DNA from 2 places in the Ancylobacter sp. TS-1 genome. Region 1 is predicted to be linked to the other one. Evidence: predicted binding sites of a transcription regulator. Region 1 holds the regulator's gene; the other holds the start of a gene.
The links. The regulator LexA, encoded in region 1, represses DNA repair genes until DNA is damaged. The targets are predictions, from matches to a motif close to TGTTCNNNNTGTGTTCNG.
Positions count from the first base shown of each region.

Region 2: the regulator LexA is predicted to act here: its motif matches at 10,082-10,099, upstream of recA (recombinase RecA).

Region 1 is NZ_CP045144.1:952,801-964,448, reverse strand. Features, by position in the region: gene gltX (glutamate--tRNA ligase) at 1-268, opposite strand, end outside; gene GBB76_RS04720 (ComEC/Rec2 family competence protein) at 486-2,837, shown strand; gene lexA (transcriptional repressor LexA) at 2,831-3,529, opposite strand; gene GBB76_RS04710 (GntR family transcriptional regulator) at 3,756-4,454, opposite strand; gene hpxZ (oxalurate catabolism protein HpxZ) at 4,562-4,945, opposite strand; gene glp (gephyrin-like molybdotransferase Glp) at 5,008-6,234, opposite strand; gene moaC (cyclic pyranopterin monophosphate synthase MoaC) at 6,246-6,731, opposite strand; gene trpC (indole-3-glycerol phosphate synthase TrpC) at 6,743-7,558, opposite strand; gene trpD (anthranilate phosphoribosyltransferase) at 7,573-8,598, opposite strand; gene GBB76_RS04680 (aminodeoxychorismate/anthranilate synthase component II) at 8,643-9,251, opposite strand; gene trpE (anthranilate synthase component I) at 9,392-10,906, opposite strand; gene GBB76_RS04670 (peptidylprolyl isomerase) at 10,922-11,648, opposite strand, start outside.
Region 2 is NZ_CP045144.1:1,169,154-1,180,801, reverse strand. Features, by position in the region: gene GBB76_RS05750 (ABC transporter ATP-binding protein) at 1-363, shown strand, start outside; gene GBB76_RS05745 (GDP-mannose 4,6-dehydratase) at 471-1,487, shown strand; gene irrA (iron response transcriptional regulator IrrA) at 1,754-2,245, shown strand; gene GBB76_RS05735 (substrate-binding domain-containing protein) at 2,340-3,038, opposite strand; gene GBB76_RS05730 (VOC family protein) at 3,526-4,239, shown strand; gene GBB76_RS05725 (tripartite tricarboxylate transporter substrate binding protein) at 4,352-5,329, shown strand; gene GBB76_RS05720 (chromate transporter) at 5,475-6,044, shown strand; gene GBB76_RS05715 (chromate transporter) at 6,037-6,579, shown strand; gene GBB76_RS05710 (tripartite tricarboxylate transporter TctB family protein) at 6,661-7,137, shown strand; gene GBB76_RS05705 (tripartite tricarboxylate transporter permease) at 7,139-8,641, shown strand; gene GBB76_RS05700 (Hsp70 family protein) at 8,731-10,050, shown strand; gene recA (recombinase RecA) at 10,177-11,262, shown strand; gene alaS (alanine--tRNA ligase) at 11,582-11,648, shown strand, end outside.

The DNA.
Region 1 (11,648 bases):
GCTCCACCGCCTCGCGGTGCCGCTCGGCGCGGGCGAACTGGTAGATGACGTCGCCTGACCAGTCGATGCCGAGCCAGTTCAGCCCGTCGATGATCGCGTCGATGGCTTCCGGGGTGGAGCGCTGGCGGTCGGTGTCCTCGATGCGCAGCAGCATCGTGCCGCCCTTGGCGCGGGCGTAGAGCCAGTTGAACAGCGCGGTGCGCGCCCCGCCAATGTGCAGGAAGCCGGTGGGCGAAGGGGCGAAGCGGGTGACGACGGTCTCGGACATGGCTCTTTCGTCTCGCGCCGGGGAATGTCAGCGGCGTCAAAGCGTGAAGGTTGCTGCGTGGCGGGCGCGGACGGTGCGTGTACCATAGGTGCGCGACACGGGAAAAGCGCAGGATCGCCCGAGACGCCGCCGGCCCGTCACAGGCGCGTGCGCCGGGCGTGTCCGCGACCTTCATCGGGAGTGCGCAAGGGGGCGTGCGGAAGGGGGCCGTGCGGGGATGCAGGCGCCGCCGGGAGAGGACATTCCGGGCAAGGACATGCCGCGCCGCCGGGGGGCGCGGGTGGCGGTGCTCGCGGCCGCGAGGCCCGCCCTCGGCGTCACCGGACGCTGGCCGGGACTGCCGTTCGCGGCGCTACTCGGCGGCCTTTCCGCCGCTCTGGCGCGCGAACTCGACGACCGGCGCGGCTTCCTGTTCCTGCCAGTCGCCTTCGCCTTGGGATCCGCGCTCTATTTCGCCGCGCCGCAGGAACCGCTGGCCTATGCCGGCTTCGTGCCGGCCGGCGTTTTCGCCGCGCTGGCCGCATGGCGGCGGGAGCGGCCCTTCGGCTTCCATCTCTTCGCGCTGCTTGCCGTCGTCGCGCTCGGCTTCGCGGTGGCCGGGCTGCAGGTACAGCGCATGGCGCATCCGGTGCTCGGCAGCACGCTCTACGCGGCCGAACTGACCGGTTTCGTCGAGGCGGCCGAGCAGCGCCCGCGCGGCAGCCGGATCACCCTTCTCGTCACCGGCTTCGCGCGCCCGCCGGCCGAGCCGCCGCAGCGCGTGCGGGTGACGCTGACGGGACGCGACCCTCCGGCTGTGGGTAGCCATGTGCGCCTGCGCGCCACGCTCGGCCCGCCGCCCGGGCCGGCCTATCCCGGCGGATTCGATTTCGGCCGGGCGATCTGGTTCGACGGCATCGGCGCCACCGGCTTCGCGCTGGGCCGGCCGGAGGCGGCGCCGGCGCCCGGCGCGCCGCCCTGGAGCCTCAGCCTCGCCACCTGGCTTGACGGCACCCGCCGCGCCATCGCCGCGCGGATCCGGGCGACGCTGCCGGGCGCGGATGGCGGGGTCGCGGTGGCGCTCGTCACCGGGTTGCGCGACGCGGTGGGCGAGCCGATCGAGGAGAGCATGCGGATCGCCGGCCTCTCGCACATCCTCTCGATTTCCGGTCTGCACATGGCGCTGGTGGCCAGCACGGTGTTCTTTCTCGCGCGCGCCCTGCTGGCGCTGGTGCCGGAACTCGCCCTGTCGCGGCCGATCAAGGCCTGGGCGGCGCTGCCGGCCGTGGCTTCGGCGAGCTTCTACCTGCTTCTGTCCGGCGCCGAGGTGCCGACCCAGCGCGCCTATGCGATGACGCTGCTGGTGCTCTCCGGCGTCGTTCTCGGGCGGCCGGCGCTCACCCTGCGCACGCTGGCGCTCGCGGCGCTGGCGGTGATGGCGCTGACGCCCTGGGCGGTGCTCGATCCGGGCGCGCAGATGTCGTTCGCGGCGACGCTGGCGCTGGTCGCCGCCTATGAGCGGTTCGGCCGCTTCATCGCCGCGCCGCCGGGCGTGAGCGCCCCGGTGCTCGCAGTGCCGGCGCGCTACCTCGCGGCGCTGGTGCTGGGCTCGCTGGCGGCGGGACTGGCGACGGCGCCGTTCGCGGCCTTCCACTTCCAGCGGCTGGCGCCGCTCAGCCTGCTGGCCAATCTGGCGGCGATGCCGGTGGTGTCGTTCATCGTCATGCCGATGGGCCTGGTCGGCGCCCTGCTGATGCCGTTCGGATGGGACGAGCCGATATGGCGGGTGATGGGCTGGGGCATCGGCGCAATGCTTGCCATCGCCGATGCCGTCGCCGCCCTGCCGGGGGCGGATCGCGGCGTGCGGGCGATGCCGGCCGTGAGCCTTGCCCTGTTCAGCCTCGCCCTGGTGGTGCTCTGCCTCGCGCGCTCGCGTCTGGTGCTGGTGGCGCCCGCCCTGGCCGGGCTCGCTTTGTGGGCGACCGCGAGTGCGCCGCGGCCCGACCTGCTGGTGGACGCGCAGGCGCGGACGGTGGCGGTGAGGGGCGCGGACGGTGCGCTGGCGGTGATGGGCGATCGCATGAGCGGGCTCGCCGGCCGCTTCGCGGTCGAGCAATGGCTCAACGCGGATGGCGACCGCGCGCGGGTCGGCGCGACGCAGGTCACGGCCGGCGCCGCCTGCGACATGGCCGGCTGCACGCTGCCGCTTCCCGAGGGCGGCCTTGCCGCGCTGTCGCGCCAGAGGGAGTCGCTGGAGGATGATTGCCGTCTCGCGCGCGTACTGGTGACGCCCTTCGCGCCGCCCGACGATTGCGCGGCGACCGTGGTGCGGGTCGATCCCGCCCGGCCTATCGGCGGAATCGCCGGCTATCGCAATCCTGAGGGCGGCTGGCGCCTGGTGGCGGCCCGCCCGGCGGCCGGCACGCGTCCCTGGGAGCCGAAGGCGCAGACGTTACCGCCATCAAGCGGACACACGTCAAAAGCCCCCGCATCAGCGGCACTGACATCAAAGCAACCGGCGTCAAAGGAGCCGATGCGCGACGTGGAAGACGATTCAACGCCCGCCGAAGCGCCGATGGAGGTTCAGTAGCGCCGGAACAGCCCGACCAGCTTGCCCTGAATGCGCACCCGGTCGGGACCGAAAATGCGGGTCTCATAGGCCGGGTTGGCCGCCTCCAGCGCCACCGAGGCGCCCTTGCGGCGCAGGCGCTTGAGGGTGGCTTCCTCGTCGTCGATCAGCGCCACCACGATCTCGCCGGTATTGGCCGAGTCGCATTTGCGGATGAGCGCGAGATCGCCGTCGAGAATGCCGGCCTCGACCATCGAATCCCCGCGCACTTCCAGCGCGAAATGCTCGCCGCCGGACAGCATCTCAGGGGGCATGCCGATGGTGTGGTCGCGCGACTGGATGGCGGAAATGGGCGTGCCGGCGGCGATCCGGCCCATGACCGGGATCGGCACCACGCGCCGCGTCTCGTCGTCCTCGTTCGCCGGGCGCACACGGCCGAGATTGCCCTCGATGACGTTGGGCGCGAAGGGACGGGGAGCGGGCTTGGACGGCTGCGCGTCTTCCGGCAGGCGGACCACATCGAGTGCCCTCGCGCGGTTGGGAAGGCGGCGGATGAAGCCGCGCTCCTCCAGCGCCGTGATCAGCCGGTGGATGCCCGACTTCGACCTGAGGTCGAGCGCATCCTTCATCTCCTCGAAGGAGGGCGGCACGCCGTCCTTCTGGAGGCGTTCATTGATGAAGAGAAGCAGCTCATGCTGTTTGCGGGTAAGCATCCGTAGGTCCCGTCTGACGGCTGATGCCGGACTGAAACAAATCGCGAACAAATATATCCGTTCCTATTGTGTTCCACAATGGGTAAAGGCATCGCTAAGGGCCGGAAAACGCGTGTGTTCTCAAGGCGAGGGCGCCGGCGGCGCGTGGCGGGGCCCGCGCGGGAGGTATCCAGAGGTCGTGCCGAGGGGACTTGCGGGCCCCGATTCGTCGTCCGGCCGGCTGCGGTCAGACGGTCTGCGCGTATTGCTCGTAGGCGTCGTGCACGATGGCGATATGGCTGCGCATCGCGTTCGCGGCGGCGTCGCGGTCGCCGCGCAGGATGGCCGTCGTCACCCGGTCGTGCTCGGTGTGCGAGAGAGCGAGGCGGCCCAGCGCCCGGAACTGGGCACGGCGGAAGGGCGAGAGCCGCCGGCGCGTGCCGACCGTCATCTCGATCAGATAGTCGTTGTGGCTGCCGGCATAGATCGAGGTGTGGAACTGCTCGTTCGCCTCGCGATAGGCGGTGAAGTCGCCCAGCCGCATCAGCTCGCCCATGTCGGCGTGCAGCCGTTCGAGCTGCCGGCGCTCCTGCGGCGTCATGGCGAGCGCGCTCAGCCCGGCGCACAGCGCCTCCAGCTCCGCCATCACGTCGAACATGTTCTGCAGCCGGTCGACGCTCGGCCGCGCGACCACGGCGCCGCGATGGGGGCGGGCATCGACGAGCCCGGAGGCGTTCAGCTCGCGCAGCGCCTCGCGCACCGGCGTGCGGGAGACCCCGAAACGCGCCGCCAGCGCCGTCTCGTCAAGCGCGGTGCCGGGCGGCAGCGTGCCGCGCGTGATCTCGTCGGCAAGCTGCATGCGCAGTTCCTCGGCGCGCGTCACGCGGCCCCGCCGGCCGACGCCGGCGGGCGGTTCGAGCGGGAAGCGGACAGGCAGCACCGACATGCGCGAACGACGAATCTGATGAGGCGGCGAGGGAGCGGGCCGCCATTCGCATCATTAGCCGGCGCGCCCAGCTTCACCAAGCACTTCATGCGGCCGATGCCGCTGGGTCATTTGTCGTCGATGAGGCTGACATGGGCGGCGACGACCTTCCAGCCGGCCGGCGTGCGCATCCAGGTCTGCATCTGCCGGCCGACCTTGCCGGGCGTCGAGCCGCGCCGGAACAGGGTCGAGGCGACGGCGAAGTCGCGGCCATAGGTGGTGATCTGCGTGCGGTCCAGCATGCGCTCCAGCCCGGCCGGCGAGCGGGCGGCGCGGAAGGCGCGGATCTCGCCTATGCCGTAGAGATTCTCGCCGCCGCCATAGCGGATGGTGGTGGGGTCGTCCCAGAACAGGTCGTCCAGCGCGGCGACATCGTTCGCCACCAGCGCGCGCTCATAGCGGTCGAACGCCGCGCGCACCTCATCCAGCACCTCGGCAATGTTGATGTCCATGCGCCCCGTCCCCTCGCCGGCTCTCTGCCCGAGCGCGAGCACACAGGCAGCCGGGCGCCCGGTCAATCCTCGAGAGGCAGAATCTCGCACAGTTCTCCCGCTTGCGCGGCCGGCGCGTGCGGCCGGCGCACCAGCAGAACGTCGGCGCGGGAGAGATTGCGCAGCATGGAACTGTCCTGAACCGGCAGCGGGCGCACCAGCGGCACGCCGCTCTCATACCCGACGATCTCGGCGCGCTGGAAATCCATGCGCTGCTCGTTGGCCTTCACCTCGACGGCGAGGCGGGCGGGCTGGAACTGGGGGCCGGGTGGCACGGCGAGGCCCTGTAGCGCCCGGAGCAGCGGCACCAGAAAGAGGAGGGCGCAGACATGGGCGGAAACCGGGTTGCCGGGCAGGCCGAGCACCAGCGGGCCGGTGGCGCCGTCGGTGGGGCGGCCGAACATCAGCGGCTTGCCCGGCCGAAGGGCGATCCGGTGCACCGCGAGTTCAACGCCCTCGGCGGTGAGCGCGGGGGCGATGAGGTCGTGGTCGCCGACCGAGGCGCCGCCCGTCGTCACCAGCACGTCGAGCCCGGCACGAAGCGCCGCCCGCACGCCAGCGCGCGTCGCGTCCATGTCGTCGGGCAGGATGCCGAGGTCGATCGCCTCGGCACCGGCATCGCGGGCCAGCGCCGCGACGGAGTAGAGATTGGAGACGATGACCTGGTGCGCCGCCGCGCCCATGCCCGGCCGCACCAGCTCGTCGCCGGTCGACAGCAGGCCGACGCGCGGGCGGCGGGCCACGCGCAGCTCGGCGATATCGGCGGCGGCGACCAGCGCCAGGTCGCGGGCCCGCAGCCGGTGGCCGGGCTCCAGCAGCGTCTCGCCGGTGGCGAAATCGCCGCCGGCCCTGCGGATGTGCCGGCCAATCGTCGCCGCCTCGGTGACGGTGACCGCCTCGCCCGCGCGGCGCGTATCTTCCTGGATCACCACAGCGTCGGCGCCCTCAGGAAGCACCGCGCCTGTGAAGATGCGGACGGTCGTTCCCGGCGCGACATCGCCCGGGAAGGGACGGCCGGCGGCGGATTCGCCGATCAGCGCGAGCGTCGCGGGCACGTCGGCGACGTCCTGCGCCCGCACAGCATAACCGTCCATGGCCGAGACGTCGGCGCCGGGGGTGGTGCGGCGGGAAATGACCGGCGCGGCGAGCACGCGACCCTGCGCGCCGTCGAGCGGCACGGTCTCGGACTCAAGCGGACGGGCCGCCGCGAGCAGGCGCGCCAGCGCCTCGTCGACCGGCATCAGCGCCATTGCCGCCTCCGTTACTCGCCCTGCCAGTAGCCGGAGCGGCCGCCGGATTTCTCGAGGAGCCGCACGGCCTCGATGCGCATGAAGCGGTCGACCGCCTTGGCCATGTCGTAGACGGTGAGGCAAGCCACCGAGACGGCGGTGAGCGCCTCCATCTCGACGCCGGTCTGGCCGCTGGTGCGCACGGTGGCGCGCACGATCAGGCCGGGCAGGGCCGGATCGGGCTCGATGTCGACCGCGACCTTCGAGAGCAGCAGCGCGTGGCAGAGCGGGATCAGCTCATGCGTGCGCTTGGCGGCCATGATGCCGGCGAGGCGCGCGGTGCCGATCACGTCGCCCTTCTTCGCGTTGCCGGACAGAATGAGGTCGAGCGTCGCCGCCTGCATGGCGACCCGGCCCTCGGCCACAGCCACGCGGTCGGTAACGGCCTTGTCGGCGACGTCGACCATGTTGGCGGCGCCGGCAGCGTCGAGATGGGTGAGACGGGGCGCGTCGGTCATCGCCCGCCCTCTCAACCGGCCGCGCGGGCCGGCGCGGCGGGCGCCAGCAAAGCGCGCGTCGCTGCGGCGACGTCGGCCTGCCGCATCAAGCTCTCGCCGACGAGGATGGTGTCGATCCGCACCGCCGCCAGACGGGCGATGTCCGCCGGCGTGAAGATACCGCTCTCGCCGACGATGACGCGATCGGCCGGGATGCGGGGGGCGAGGCGCTCCGAGGTCTCCAGCGTCACCTCGAAATTGCGCAGATTGCGGTTGTTGATGCCGACGAGCCGCGCCGGCAGCTCCAGCGCGCGGTCCAGTTCGGCGTCGTCGTGCACTTCGACCAGCGCGTCCATGCCGAGGCCGTGGGCGGTGTCGACGAGATCGCGCGCCAGCGCGTCGTCGACGGAGGCCATGATGACGAGGATGCAGTCGGCGCCCCAGCTGCGTGCCTCGAACACCTGATAGGTGTCGTGCATGAAGTCCTTGCGCAGCGCGGGAAGCGCGCAGGCCGCCCGTGCGGCGACGAGGAATTCCGGCGCGCCCTGGAAGGAGGGCTTGTCGGTGAGAACGGACAGGCAGGCCGCGCCGCCCGCCTCATAGGCGCTCGCCAGTGCCGGCGGGTCGAAATCGGCGCGGATCAGCCCCTTGGACGGGCTCGCCTTCTTGATCTCGGCGATCAGTGCTGTGCGCCCGGCGGCGATCTTCGCCTCGATGGCTTTGAGAAAGCCGCGCGCGGGCGGCTGCGCCTCGGCGCTAGCGCGCAACTGTTCGAGCGGGCGCGCGGCCTTGGCGCTCGCGATCTCCTCGCGCTTGTAGGCGCCGATGCGTTCGAGAATATCGCCCATGTTCCCGGTTCCCCTCACTCGACCGCCGCGAGAGCGGAGACCGCAATCAGGGTCTCCAGCGCCTTCGCCGCGTGCCCGCCCTTCAGGCTGGCGCGGGCGCGTTCGAGGCCGGCGCCAAGCTCCGGAGCCTTGCCGGCAACGACCAGCGCGGCGGCGGCGTTGAGCAGGGCGACGTCGGCATAGGCGCTCGGCTCGCCGTCGAGCACGGCGCGCAGCGCCAGTGCATTGGCGGCGCCGTCGCCGCCCTTGAGGGATTCGGGCGTCGCGCGGGCGAGGCCGTACTCCTCCGGCGCGATCTCGAAGGTGCGGATGGCGCCGTCCTTCAGCTCGGCGACGGAGGTCGGGCCGGTGGTGGTGATCTCGTCCAGCCCGTCCGAGCCGTGCACGACCCATGCATGGGCCGAGCCCAGCGTGCGCAGCACTTCGGCGATCGGCTCGACCCAGGCGCGGGCGAACACGCCGACCATCTGCCGGGTGACGCCGGCCGGGTTCGACAGCGGGCCGATGAGGTTGAAGATGGTGCGGGTGCCGAGTTCCACGCGGGTCGGCCCGACATGCTTCATCGCCGGGTGGTGCGCCGGGGCGAACATGAAGCCGATGCCGGCCTCGCTTATGCAGTGGCCGATCTGCTCCGGCGTGAGGTCGATCTTCACGCCCAGCGCCATCAGCACGTCGGCGGCGCCGGACTTCGACGACAGCGCACGGTTGCCGTGCTTGGCGACCGGCACGCCCGCGCCGGCGACGATGAAGGAAGCGCAGGTCGAGATGTTGTAGGAGCCCGAGGCGTCGCCGCCGGTGCCCACCACATCCACCGCCTCGGCCGGCGCCTCGACGCGCAGCATCTTGGCGCGCATGGTCGAGACCGCGCCTGCGATCTCCTCGACATCCTCGCCGCGCACGCGCAGCGCCATGAGGATGGCGCCGATCTGCGAGGGCGTGGCCTCGCCCGACATCATCACGTCGAAGGCGGCGGCCGCCTCCGCACGCGTCAGCGTGGTGCCGGTGGCCAGCTTGCCGATGATGGGCTTGAGGTTGTCCATGTGTCCCCGCGTTGTCCCGGCGCGTCCCCGCCTGTCGTCTTGGCTTATGCCGCCTGCTTCCGGCCCGGGCCGGCGTTCCAGTCCCGCGCCAGGTCGAGGAAGTTCTTCAGAATGGTCTTGCCGTGCTCGGAGGCGATGCTCTCGGGGTGGAACTGCACGCCGTAGACCGGCAGGTTCCGGTGCGAGAGGCCCATGATGAGCCCGTCATCGGTCTCGGCGGTGATGGCGAGTTCCGCCGGCAGGGTGTCGCGCTTGACCACCAGCGAGTGGTAGCGCGTCGCCTTGAGCGGACCGTTGATGCCGCGGAACACACCTTCGCCCCTGTGGGCGATCTGAGACAGCTTGCCGTGGATCGGCTGCGGGGCGCGCACCACGTCGCCGCCGAACACCTGCCCGATGGCCTGATGGCCGAGGCAGACGCCGAACACCGGCACGCCTTCCTTCGCCGCGCGCTCGATCAGCGCGCAGGAGATGCCGGCCTCGTTCGGCGTCGCCGGACCCGGCGAGATGACGATGGCTTCCGGCTTCATGGCCATGGCCTCGTCGACGGTGAGGGTGTCGTTGCGGCGCACCTCCACCTCGGCGCCGAGTCCGCCGATATAGTGGACGAGGTTCCAGGTGAAGCTGTCGTAATTGTCGATGAGCAGGATCATCGTGCGTCCATCCGCCGGCCGCATGCCGGCTGCAAAAGCTCTAGGGGGTCATCCGGCGCGGGGTCAAGCCGCGCCGTCCGGTGGCGTGTTCTATCGCCAGCCCCGCCATCGCTCGTGACGCATGCGTCCGCCCGCCGCCATCACTGCCCCCGGCCGGAACGGGCGGCGAAGCGCACCGCTTCCTCGGCGGCGCGGAACAGGGCACTGGCCTTGTTGACGCATTCCTGCTGCTCGCTCTCCGGCACCGAGTCGTAGACGATGCCGGCGCCGGCCTGCGCGTACATGCGCCCGTCCTTCACCACGGCGGTACGCAGCACGATGCAGGTATCCATCTCGCCGTCGGCGCCGAAATAGCCGATGGCGCCGGCATAGATGCCGCGCTTGTCGCTCTCCAGCTCGTCGATGATCTCCATGGCGCGCACCTTCGGCGCCCCCGAGACCGTGCCGGCCGGGAAGCCGGCGGTGAGCGCGTCGAGCGCATCGCGGCGCGGGTCGATCTCGCCCTCGACATTGGAGACGATGTGCATGACCTGGCTGTAGCGCTCGACGAAGAAGCTGTCGGTGACATGCACCGAGCCGATCCTCGCGACGCGGCCGACATCGTTGCGGCCGAGGTCGAGCAGCATCAGGTGCTCGGCGCGCTCCTTCGGATCGGCCAGCAGTTCCTCTTCCAGCGCCTTGTCCTCATGCGGGGTGGCACCGCGCCGGCGGGTGCCGGCGATGGGACGGATGGTGACGGTGTTGTCGCGCAGCCGGACGAGGATTTCCGGCGAGGAACACACCAGCGAGAAGCCGCCGAAGTTGAAATAGACGAGGAAGGGCGCCGGGTTGATCCGCCGCAGCGCGCGGTAGAGCGAGAACGGCGGCAGCGCGAACGGTGCCTCGAAACGCTGCGACAGCACCACCTGGAAGATGTCGCCGGCGCGGATGTATTCCTTCGCCCGCTCCACCATGTCGCGATAGGCGGTGGGGGCGGTGTTGGACTGCGCCGCCACCGGCTGATGGAAGGCGTCCTCGCTCGGCAGGTTGGGCAGCGCGCTGTCGAGCGCGGCGACGACCTTCTCCAGACGCTCGCGCGCCGTCTCATAGGCGGCGTGGGCGGGGATGCCGGCCTCCGGACGCACCGGCGTGACCACGGTGATCTCGTCGCGCACGGCGTCGAACACCACCATCACGGTCGGGCGGATGAAGATGGAATCCGGTACGTCGATGACGTCGGGCTTGGCGTCCGGCAGGCGCTCCATCTGGCGCACCATGTCGTAGCCGAGATAGCCGAACACGCCCGCCGCCATGGGCGGGGCGCCCTCGGGCAGGTGGATGCGCGATTCCTCGACCAGCTTGCGCAGCGAGACCAGCGGCTTGTCGGGGCAGGGCTCGAAGGCCTGCGCATCAAGGGCGGCGCGGCGGTTGATCTCGGCCCGGTCGCCATGGCAGCGCCAGATCACGTCCGGCTCGATGCCGATCATCGAGTAGCGCCCGCGCGTGGCGCCGCCCTCGACCGATTCGAGCAGGAAGCTGTTGGCCCGCTCGCCGGCGATCTTGAGGAAGGCCGAGACGGGGGTCTCCAGGTCGGCGATCAGCGTGGTCGTGACGACCTGCGCCTCGCCGCGCTGATAGGTGGCGGCGAAGGCGTCCGCTTCGGGAATAAGGCTCATGACCCGCGTTCCGCCTCAGTTCACCGCGTCAGTGCCGACGATCTGGTCGAGCGCGGCGCGGTTGATGCGGGCGCCGAGAATGCCCTGCAGTTCGACGAGATATTCCGTCATCAGGTCGTTCTCGAGGCTCTGGCGCACGTCGGCCATCAGCTTCTCGTCCGGCGCGCCGGCGGTGGGCACGCTGACGCGCAGCACCTGGAACAAGAGGCGGCTGTCGCCGCCTTCGGCGAGGCTGCTGCCGACGCTGCCCTCGGGCGTCTCGAACACGGCGGCCATGATGTCCTGCGGCACGCCGTCGGCGGTGCGCCCACGGCGCAGGCCGTTGGCGGCACGCAGTTCGAGACCCGCCTCGTTGACGGCCTGGTCGAAGGGCGTTCCGGCGGCCACCTTGGCCTTGATCGCCTCGACCTTGGCGTCGAGCGCCTCGGCGGTCTTGTCCTGCTTCCAGCGTTCGAGCACCTGGGCGCGGGCCTCCTCGAAGGTGCGCTCGCGCGGCGGGGTGATCGATTCCACCTCGTACCAGACATAGCCGCCGGGCTGGCCGGCGTTCTGCGGCAGCGTGACGGGGTCGTTCTCGGCGCCGACATCGGAGGCGAAGGCGCCGCGCAGCACCTCGGCGCGGCCCGGCAGGTCGGCGATGGTGCTGCCGTCCGGCGCGCGGCCCTGAAGGTCGGTGTCGACGGACTGGAGCGTCAGGCCGGCCCGGCCGGCGATCTCGGCGAGCTGGGCGCCGCTGGCGCGG
Region 2 (11,648 bases), 220 kb from region 1:
GACGCGCAGGCGCATGCGCGCCGCCTGCTCGCGCTCGTCGACCTTTCCCATCGCGCCGACAACCTGCCGTCGCGGCTCTCGGGCGGTGAGCAGCAGCGCGTCGCGGTGGCGCGGGCGCTCGCCAACGGGCCGCCGCTGATCCTTGCCGACGAGCCGACCGCCGCGCTCGACAGCGTGCGTGGACGGCAGGTAATGGAGCTTTTCCGGCGCATCGCCGTGACGCAGGGCGGCGCCGTGGCGGTGGTGACCCACGATCCGCGCTCGGCCGACCTGTTCGACCGTGTCGTCCATTTCGAGGATGGCCGGCTCGCAGCGGAGGGGCACGCCCCGACCGGCCTGCATCCCGGCAGCCCGCCACGATAAGGCGTGGCCGGCGCCTTCCGGCAGAGCCGGGACCGGCCCCGCCTCAACTGGACGCGCACTCTGTTGTTGGCTACCAACGGGCGACCGGACAAGATGGAAGCGATGGCGTGAAACGGGCATTGATCACCGGAGCGACCGGCCAGGACGGCGCGTATCTCGCGCGGCTTTTGCTCGCGAAGGGCTATGACGTCACCGGCGCCATCCGCCGCAATTCGCAGCCGGAAATGGTGCGGCTCGAGAAGCTCGGCATCGCCCGCGAGCTGCGCACGGTCGACTTCGATCTCAGCGAGCCCAACAACATCACCCGGCTGATCCGCGGCAATGCGTTCGACGAGGTGTACAACCTCGCGGCCCAGAGCTTCGTCGGCTCGTCCTGGGAACAGCCGGTCTATGTGGCCGACGTCAACGGCGTCGGCGTCGTGCGCCTGCTCGACGCCATCCGCACCTACACGCCGCAGACGCGCTTCTACCAGGCCTCGACCTCGGAGATGTTCGGTCTCGTGCGGGTCTTGCCGCAGGACGAGCAGACGCCCTTCCACCCGCGCTCGCCCTATGGCGTGGCCAAGGTCTATGGCCACCACATCACAGTGAACTACCGCGAATCCTTCGGGCTGCATGCCTCCTCGGGCATCCTGTTCAACCATGAGAGCCCGCTGCGCGGCACCGAATTCGTGACCCGCAAGATCACGGTCGGCCTCGCGCGATTCGCCCGTGGCGACCATGCGGCGGTGGAACTGGGCAACCTCAACGCCAAGCGCGACTGGGGCTTCGCCGGCGACTATGTCGAGGGCATGTGGCGCATGCTCCAGCAGGAATCGGCGGACGACTATGTGCTCGCCACCGGCGTCACCACCTCGATCCGCGAATTCGCCGGCTTCGCCGCCGAGGCGCTCGGGCTCGATCTCGAATGGTCGGGTGCCGACGAAACCGAGCAGGCGGTGGACCGGCGCAGCGGCAAGGTCGCCGTGCGCGTCAATCCCGCCTTCTACCGTCCGGCCGAGGTCGACCTGCTGGTCGGCAATGCCGCCAAGGCGCGCGCCAGGCTCGGCTGGGAGCCGAAGGTCGATGTGCGGGCGCTCGCCGCGATGATGGCGCGGGCCGATTACGACGAGTGCGGCCAGTAGGGCCCCGGAAAGCCCGAGACTTATGCGGGCGATCTCGTGAGGAGGCGGCGCCGGGACTGCGGCCGTGGGGGAGCTGTTCTCGCCATCGACACGACCGTGCAGACGACAACAGAAAGCCTCTGCAAGCTGGTTGCAGGCAATATTACGAGATACCTCGTAGTTTACCCAAAAGAAACAGTCTTGTCAACTTCGTGGGGCTAAGCCAGCTTGCCGTTACGGCCGGCCGTTTTCGCCGGTCGTTCCACAGCACATCGAAGGTTTGAATCATGATCAAGACAAACGCCTGCAGCGGCCATGCCGCTGCACCGGTGAAGCTCGCCTGTGCGCTGCGCACCGGCGGTTGCGTGGGGTGCAACGTCGAAGGGCTCCTGCGCGAGGTGGGGTTGAGGCCGACGCGCCAGCGCATCGCGCTCGGTCGCATGCTGTTCGCCCGGGGGCACCGCCACATCACCGCCGAGATACTCCATGAGGAGGCGATCGCGGCCCGCGTTCCGGTCTCGCTCGCCACGGTCTACAACGCGCTGCACCAGTTCACCGAGGTGGGCCTGCTGCGCGAGATCGCGGTGGAAGGGGGGCGGACCTATTTCGATACCAACGTGTCCGATCACCATCACTTCCTGCTCGAGGACGAGAACCGGCTTGTGGATATAGGCGGTGAGACGGTCGGCTTCGCCGGCCTGCCCATGCCGCTCGAGGGAACGGTCATCAGCCGCGTCGACGTCCTGATCCGCCTGCGCCGTCGGCCCGCCGCGCGCTGAGCCGGTTTCGATCCGCCGCCGAGCGGCGCCGCCGAACCCGTACGGGCCTCGGCCGATATTCTTCAAAAATTCCGTCGAGATCGCCAAGGCCGGCTTATGCCGCCTGGAAGCCCATCCGTGCGCGCAGCGGCGCGGTTTCGGCTCCCGCCAGCAGCGCCATGAAGTGCGCCGCCGGGGCGGAGTTCGCGGCGTTCGGGGTCAGTGCGGCGGCGTAGAGCGTCGTCAGCGCATAGGGAGGCGGCAGCGGAGCGGCGATGCCGACGCTCCCAACCAGGGCGATTTCCGAGGCCTGGGTGCAGCCGATCGGCCTCGCGGCGGTCGATGCGCCCATTTCCGTCATGGCGACGATGCCGTTTGCAGCGATGCGCAGGCGATCCGCGATCTGTTCCGCCAGTCCAAGCGCGCGGAGCATGTCCATGACATGCGCGCCCGACGTCGCCACTGCCGGATCGGGCAGATGGATGGCATCGGCTCCGGCGAATGCCGCGCGTACATCCTCGACCGTGCCGAGCGGCGGCGGCGGATCACCGGCGCGCACCGCGACGCAGGTGTCGACGTAGCCGATCGGGGCGATGCCGGCAGCCGTGGCACCGGAGGCGGCAAGGGAAAGCAGGGCCTTTTCGCTCAGGATCACGATATCGGCCGTTTCGCCGCCCCTCAGCCGCTCCACGATGGCGCCGACCGGACCATAGGTGCGCAGGGCGGTATGAGACGTCTCGGTTTCGAAGCGCGCCGCGAGGGCTTCAACATATCCCTTCGCCGCGCCCGCAGAAAAAATACGAATTTCAGTCACTGACGGGCGTCCTCATCGAAGAAAAAAGCGGAATTCGGCGTGCATAACGCGCCGTTTGTCTTGTTATTATGAATTTCAGAGAGGTTCGGGGAGGGAGATGGCGTCCGATTCGACTGTCTGATCGGAGGTATGGCGCGATGCAAGGCGTTCTTTTTGCTTGGTATACTTCAATCGCGACGTGGCGGCGCCTCGATCATTCATGATGGTAGTCAATATTACGAGCTACCTCGTATTTTATTTGTAAGAAACAGACTTGTCAACCCCATGGGGCGCGCCTAGCTTCGATATATCGCACGGAACCGCTTCGACGAAGTGTAGCAAAAGAAATCCGAGGCGAAATGGGGGAGAAACGATGCGCCGCCGTCTGTTGACGGTGGAACAACGGCGTGCGTTTGCCTGCTGAATGGCATGCGCGGTTTCAACTCTACATATTTATGATGACCAAAGATTTGCGGACAACGCGTTCGCGAAAATGAGGAGTAATGTCATGTCGAGAATCGTGCACATCGCCTTGAAGTGTGGCGATATGGAAAGCTTCGAGAGCGCGACGAAGTTCTATGAAGACATCTTCGGTATCTACCAGACCAAGAATACCCATGCGCGCGGCCATCATTCGCGCCACATGACCGACGGCAATATCGACCTCGCGCTCATGCTCTACGACAGCGAGGACGAGAAGGAAGCCAAGCTCGCCGGCGCCGGTCCGCGCATCCACCATATCGGCATCGAGGTCGACGACCGGCCGAGCATGATCAAGAAGATCGAGGACAATGGCGGCTCGATCTACTCCGACCGGGCCGAGGGGGCGCTGAAGTATCGCTCCGCCGACGGCACGCTCGGCGAGATCGTCGGCATCGGCCGCTATCTCAAGAAGGACAGGAGCAAGCTTTCGCGCATCTCGCAGGTGACGCTGTACGTCAACGACCTGGAGAAGGCTGCGAATTTCTATCGCAACGTCTTCGATTTCGAGCCCGCGCCGGGCTCCAACGGCACCGTGCACAACCTCACCGACGGCGAGACGGTGCTCTCGCTGGTCAAGGCCGACCAGCCGGCGATCGAATACTGGACGCTGGAGGTGGCCGATCCGAAGGCTGTGGCCGAGCAGGTCACCGAGCGCGGCGGCAAGATCGTCAGCGGCGCCGCCACCTCCGTGAAGTTCGTCGGCCCGGACGGGAACCAGGCCGAACTCACCGCTGCCTGAGCGCGTCCGCGCCGCATCTCTAGCCGATGCCGTGCCTGCCCTTCGGGGCGGCCTGCTCGACGGGCCGTCCCGAAGTAAACAATGAGGGAGGAAACCCACAATGAAACGCCAATTGAACAGACGCCATGCTCTCGGCTGCGCGCTCGCGCTGGCGATCTCGGGCATCACCCCGGCACTTGCCGGCGAGTTCGTGCCGACCCGGCCGCTGGAACTGGTGGTGCATGGCGGGCCGGGTTCGGGCAACGATCTTCTGGCTCGCGCCGTCGTTGCCATGATCGACCAGGCCAAGCTCTCGCCGGTGCGCATTCAGGTCGTCAACAAGCCGGGCGGCGGCAGCACCAATGCTTCGTCCTACCTTCTCAGCCGGAAGGGCGATCCCAACACGCTCGGCATCTTCACCAGCGTCTGGATCATCGATCCTCTTCTGCAGGAGGCGGCCACCACCCGGCTGAACGACCTGACGCCCGTCGCCCGGCTGATCTTCGAGCCGGCGCTGGTGACGGTGCGGGCCGACTCGCCCTTCCAGTCGCTGGGCGATTTCATCGCGGCGGCGAAGGCCAAGCCCGACCAGCTCAAGCAGTCCGGCGGCAACGCCTCCTCGCGCGAGAACATCCTGCGCCAGCAGCTGATGGGCGCCACCAAGACGAGCTGGGCCTTCGTGTCCTTCCCGTCCGGCGGCGAGCGGCTCTCCGCTTTGCTCGGCGGTCATGTCGACATCATGATCCTCGACCCGAGCGAGGCGACCGAGCTGATCCGCGGCGGCAAGATCCGCGTCCTGGCTCAGATCGGCGAGAAGCGCCTGCCGGCCTTCAAGGACGTCCCGACGCTGGCGGAGGCCGGCTTCGATGTCGCCACCTTCGCCCAGACACGCGGCATTCTCGGCCCGCCCGACATGGCCCCGGACGTGATCGCCTATTACGACAGGCTGGTGGCCAAGCTGGTCGCGCTGCCGGCCTGGCAGAAATACATCGAGGAAAACCACTTCATCAGCGCCCCGCTCAGCTCGGCGGAGACGCGCAAGTTCGTGGTCGACTACGAGAACCAGATCCGCGACCTGCTCACACAGGCGGGTATGAAGGTGGTGCGCTAGCGCCGCCGGGAAGCCGCGCAGCGCGGGACGGCGCCCCCGGTGGGAGCGCCGTCCCTCCGCCCCGCACCCGCGACCGAACGGCATGAGCCGGGGGCATCTCGTCCCTCGGTGCCGGTCCGCCGCTCCCCGCCTTGCGGAGACCACCATGCATTCCCTCGACATACAGCCATCGCGTGCCGACGTGTCGCTGGCGGACATCGCCGCGCTCCATCTCAAGATCGGCTGCCTCAGCTTCGGCGGCGGCATGACCGGGCTGATCTACCACGAGGTGGTGACGAAGCGAGGCTGGCTGGGGGAGGCCGAGTTCCTCAGCGGGCTCGCCATCTGCCAGATCCTGCCGGGCGGCAATGTCGTCAACCTGGCCGTCTATGTCGGTCAGCGGCTGCGGGGCTCAAGGGGAGCCGTTGTGGCCCTGGCCGGCCTGCTCGGCGGGCCGTTCTTCATCATCATCGGCTTCATGCTGGCCTATGAGCGGCTGGCCGGCCTGCCTCTCGTCGCGGCCGGGCTCGGCGGCGTCACCGCCGCCGCCATGGGGCTGATGCTGATGATGACCGTGCGCGGCGCGCAGGCGGCCCGGCATGCCGGGTCTCTCGCCGTCATCGCCGCGACCATGGTCGCGGTGGGGGTGCTGCATCTGCCGCTCATCGCGGTGGTGTGTCTTGCCGCCCCGGCCAGCATCGCGCTGGCGGCCCGCAGAAGGGCGCGTCATGTCTGACAATCCCTATGTCGCGCTCACCCTGGCCTTCGCACCGCTCTCGCTGGTGGCGTTCGGCGGCGGCGTCAGCGTCCTGCCGGCGGTGCAGCACCAGGCGGTCGACCTTCATGGCTGGGTCGACGCGCAGCAATTCCTCGAATTCTTCGCCATCTCCCGCACCGCGCCGGGGCCGGGGCTGATGCTCACCACGCTGATCGGCTGGCAGGTGGCGGGCTGGGTTGGCGCGCTGGTCGCGATGCTGGCGATCTTCGTGCCGTCCTCGCTGGTCTGCCTCGTGGTGATGCGCACGCTGTCGCGCCACGAGGGCAAGTCCTGGCACGCCGTGGTGCATGAGGGACTGGCCCCGGTCGGCACCGGCCTCGTCGGCGCCGGAGTGCTTTCGCTGTTTCGCATCGCCGATGCCGGCCCGGCCTCCTGGCTGGTCGCGGCAGCGACCGGCGCAGTGATGCTGGCGCGCCCGCAGATCCCGCCCATGCTGCTGCTGATGGCGGCCGGCGCCCTGTTCGCCGGGTGGAGCTTCCTGAGCCCCACCTGAAATCCAAGACAACCGCCGCGCCGCCGGGAAGCGGGTCGGCATCAGCCATAACAAACATAAAAACAATATAGGGAGGTAATAATGCTGAGATACTTGAGGGATCCGAATATCATATTTGGATCCGGCCTATCCATACTCGGGCTGTACATCGTGCAGCAATCGCTCGGATGGGTCGTCTATGAGCGCGACGGTCCGGGCCCCGGTTTCTTCCCGCTGATCTATGGCGGTGCGATGCTGCTGTTCGCGCTGTGGCTGACCTTGCAGGCCATCCGCGCCGGCGGCGTTGCCGCCACCCGTCCGGAGGACGAGCTGAACACCGCCGGGCGGATGGAGGCCTGCGCCACACTGGCGGCGCTCGTCGCGAGCGTGCCGCTGATGTGGGCCTTCGGCTTCCTCGTGGGGTTCGGCCTCGTCCTGTTCTTCATCATCCGGGTGGTCTTCAGCCGTCCGACGCTCAATGCGGCGGTCGTCGCAGCCGGCATCGTCGGGGCGCTCTATCTCGGCTTCTCCGTCCTGCTGCAGTCGCCGCTGCCCGCCAGCACCATCTGGGGTTTCTGACATGGAAGCGCTCAATGGACTTCTGCATGGCTTCGGCATCGCCATGCTGCCGGCTAACATCTTCTGGTGCTTCGTCGGCTGCTTTCTCGGCACGGTGATCGGCATATTGCCCGGCCTCGGCCCGGCCGCGACCATCTCGCTGCTCCTGCCGCTCACCTACACCATGGACCCGACCGGCGGCATCATCATGCTGGCGGGTATCTATTACGGGGCGAAATACGGCGGCTCGACCACCTCGATCCTGCTCAACATGCCGGGCGAGGCTTCCTCGGTGGTGAGCTGCATCGACGGCTACCAGATGGCTCGCAACGGGCGCGCCGGCGCCGCGCTCGGCATCGCCGCCATCGCCTCCTTCGTCGCCGGCACCATCGGCCTCTTGCTGATGACCTTCGTCGCCCCGCCGATCGCCAATTTCGCGCTCAGCTTCTCCTCGCCGGAATATTTCGCACTGATGGTGATGGGGCTGTCGCTGGTGGTGCTGCTGTCGGGCAAGTCGATGGCGAAGTCGGCGCTCTCGCTGGTGTTCGGCCTGTGGCTGGCCACCATCGGTACCGACCTGTTCACCGCCCAGGCGCGCTTTGTCTTCGGACACAGCGAACTGCTCGGCGGCATCGAGTTCATGACGGTCGCCATCGGTGTCTTCGCCATTGCCGAGATACTGCTGAACATCGAGGCGAAGGAGAAGAGCGAGCTGCTGACGGTACCGAAGGGGCTGCGCAACCTGCTGCCCTCCTGGGCCGAGCTCAAGGCCTGCCGCTTCGCCTTCCTCAACGGGTCGGTTACGGGCTTCATCATCGGCCTGCTGCCGGGCGCGGGAGCAACCGTCGCCTCCTTCGTGTCCTATGGCATCGAGAAGGCGGTCTCCAAGCATCCGGAGCGCTTCGGTCATGGCGCGCCGGAGGGGCTCGCCGCGCCGGAAGGGGCGAACAATGCCGATACCGGCGGCGCGCTGCTGCCGCTGCTCACCTTCGGCATACCGAGCGGCTCGTCCACCGCCGTGCTTCTGTCCGCGCTGATCCTGTGGGGGGTGAAGCCCGGGCCGCTGATGATGACGGAGTCCCCGGACGTGTTCTGGGGCCTCGTGGCCAGCCTCTATATCGGCAATGTCGTGCTGCTGGTGATGAACCTGCCGCTGGTCGGCGTGTTCGCGCAGATCCTGCGGGTGCCGCTCTATATCCTGCACCCGGCCATTCTCGGCGTTGCCGTGGCCGGTGCCTATGGAGCGGCCGGCAACCTGTTCGACATCGTGCTGCTGCTCATCTTCGGCCTGATCGGCTTCCTCCTGCCGAAGGGGGGCTTCCCCTCGGCGCCGCTGATCCTCGGCTTCGTGCTGGGCCAGCCGATGGAGCGGGCGATCCGCCAGTCGCTGGCGATGTCGGTAGGCGACCCGATCATCCTCGTCGACCGGCCGATTTCCGCCGTGCTGCTGGTGATCGCCCTGCTGATCCTGCTGTCGCCGCTGTGGCGGCGCTTCCGGAGAGCGCGGGCGGTGGCGGCGGCGTGAGGCGCCGTCCCCCTTGTGGGGTGACCTGCGGAGCGGCGACGGGTGCGCCGCTCCGCTTCCACATTTCCTGAACGTGCAGAGAGACTGACATGACAGCCTGCGGACTGGATTTCGGTACGTCGAACACGACGCTCGGTGTGGCGCGGGGGGATGGCCCGGTGCTGTGCGCACTGGAGGGCGGAGAGTCCACGCTGCCGAGCGCCATCTTCTTCGATCGCGAAGGCGCCCGCCGGCTCGGCCGTGCCGCCATCGACGCCTATGTCGAGGGTGTGGAGGGGCGGCTGATGAGCGGGCTCAAATCCGTGCTCGGCAGTTCGCTGATCGACGAGAAGACACAGATCGGTGCCCGGCGCGTCGCCTTCCGCCATGTGATCGGCGCCTATATGCAGGGCGTGAAGGAGCAGGCCGAGGGCTGTCTCGGCCATGAGCTTACCTCCGTCGTGCACGGGCGGCCTGTGCATTTTGTCGATGGCGATGCGGCCGCCGACCGCCGCGCGGAGGACGCGCTGCGCGTGATCGCCCATGAAATCGGCTTCCGTGACGTCTGCTTCCAGTTCGAGCCGATCGCGGCGGCGCTGGATTACGAGCAGCATATCGACGCCGAGCAGGTGGCCCTCATCGCGGACATAGGCGGCGGCACGTCGGACTTCTCGATCGTGCGCCTCAGCCCCGACCGGCGACGCAGGGTGGAGCGCGGCGAGGACATCCTCGCCAATGATGGCGTGCATATCGGAGGCACGGATTTCGACCGGGTGCTGGCCTTGCGGTCGGTGACGCCGCTGCTCGGGCACAACAGCCCGATGAAGCGGGCGGACCTCAACGTGCCGTCGAGCTATTTCCACGACATCGCCACCTGGCACCGGATCAACCGCCTCTACGACCCCAAGGTTCTGACCGAGGTACGGCAGGTGCGGCGTGACGCCGCCCGGCCCGAACTGATCGACCGGCTGATCCGCGCCATCGAGGAGCGGCGCGGCCATGCGCTGGTCGGTGCCGTGGAGAAGGCGAAGATCCGGCTTGCCTCCAACCCTCGTACCCGCCTCGCGCTCGACTGGATGGGGCCGGACGTCGCCGTCGACATCAGCGCCGAGGATCTCGCCGAACGCACCGGGGCGCTGGCGAGCCGCATCAGCGGCCGGATCGCCTCCTGTCTCGCCCTTGCGGGGCTGAGGGCAGGCGACATCGATGCTCTGTTCCTGACCGGCGGCTCGACGCGCCTGGCGCATGTGCGCCGCGCCATCATCGGCGAACTGCCCCATGCCAGGGTTATCGAGGGCGATACTTTCGGCTCGGTCGGCATCGGCCTGTCCATCGAGGCGGGGCGGCGGTTCGGCCCCGCAGGCGGGCGCGCGGCGGCTCCGGCAACGAGGGGCGATGGCCGGCTGCCCGGAACGGCGCGCAGCCGCTGAGAGAAATCGCGCGAATGCCGGTATTTGTTGGTGGAACATATTGCGAACATCGAACAAAACGGGTACAACTCGGCCAACATTCGGCAAACCCCGATCCTCCCCTTGCATACAGCCCGGAGCCCGGCGATGACTCAAGCGTCTCTGCGACTCGTTGAAGGATCTTCCATGGACAAGGCCAAGGCGCTGGACGCCGCGCTTACTCAGATCGAGCGCCATTTCGGCAAGGGCTCGATCATGCGCCTCGGCAAGAACGACAAGATCATGGAGATCGAGACGGTCTCCACCGGGTCGATCGGGCTTGATATCGCGCTTGGCATCGGCGGCCTGCCGCGCGGACGCGTCGTCGAGATTTTCGGGCCGGAATCCTCGGGCAAGACCACGCTCGCGCTGCACACCATCGCCGAGGCGCAGAAGAAGGGCGGCGTATGCGCCTTCATCGACGCCGAGCATGCGCTGGACCCGATCTACGCCCGCAAGCTGGGCGTCGACCTCGACAACCTGCTGATCTCGCAGCCGGACGCCGGCGAGCAGGCGCTCGAGATCGCCGACACGCTGGTGCGCTCCGGTGCGGTGGACGTTCTGGTGGTCGATTCGGTGGCGGCGCTGACCCCGCGCGCCGAGCTCGACGGCGAGATGGGCGACAACCAGCCCGGCATGCAGGCGCGGCTCATGAGCCAGGCGCTGCGCAAGCTGACCGCCTCGATCAACCGTTCCCACACCATGGTGATCTTCATCAACCAGATCCGCATGAAGATCGGCGTGATGTATGGCAGCCCGGAGACCACGACGGGCGGCAACGCGCTCAAGTTCTATGCCTCGGTCCGCCTCGACATCCGCCGCATCGGCGCAATCAAGGAGCGCGACGAGGTGGTGGGCAACCAGACCCGCGTGAAGGTGGTGAAGAACAAGCTGGCGCCGCCCTTCAAGCAGGTCGAGTTCGACATCATGTATGGCGAGGGCGTCTCCAAGATGGGCGAGCTCATCGACCTCGGCATCAAGGCCGGCGTGGTCGAGAAGTCCGGCGCCTGGTTCTCCTATGACAGCCAGCGCCTCGGCCAGGGCCGCGAGAACGCCAAGAACTTCCTGCGGCAGAATCCCGACGTGTCCGGACGCATCGAGGCGACGATCCGCCAGAATGCCGGCCTCATCGCCGAGCAGATCCTCGCCGGCGCCGAGGCGGGCGAGGAAGACGAGGGCGAGGCCGAAGGCTGAGCCCGGCACCGCCTCGCCCGATGCGGGCGGGGATGGCCGGGGGCTGGCGAGGCCGGAAACCGGCGGGCGCGTGGCGGGCAGGCCTGCACGCGCCGGGTCGACGGTCGCGAGCGCGATAATGGAACGCCCTCGCCGTCTGGCGGGGGCGTTCGCGTTTGTGAGGCAGGGAACCGGGAAGGGCGGGGCCGGCGGGCCCGGCGCGGGCGCGTGGCGCTTTCTGGACAAGGGATTGGTGCCTCGTTAGAACCGTTGCGCCCGCGCCGGCGCGGGCCGGCGCCGCCACAGGCGCCGCTACTTCTCATCGGTGGATCCGGGTTTCATGAGCGGCGTTAACGAGATACGTGCGACCTTCCTCGACTATTTCGCGAAGAACGGTCATCAGGTCG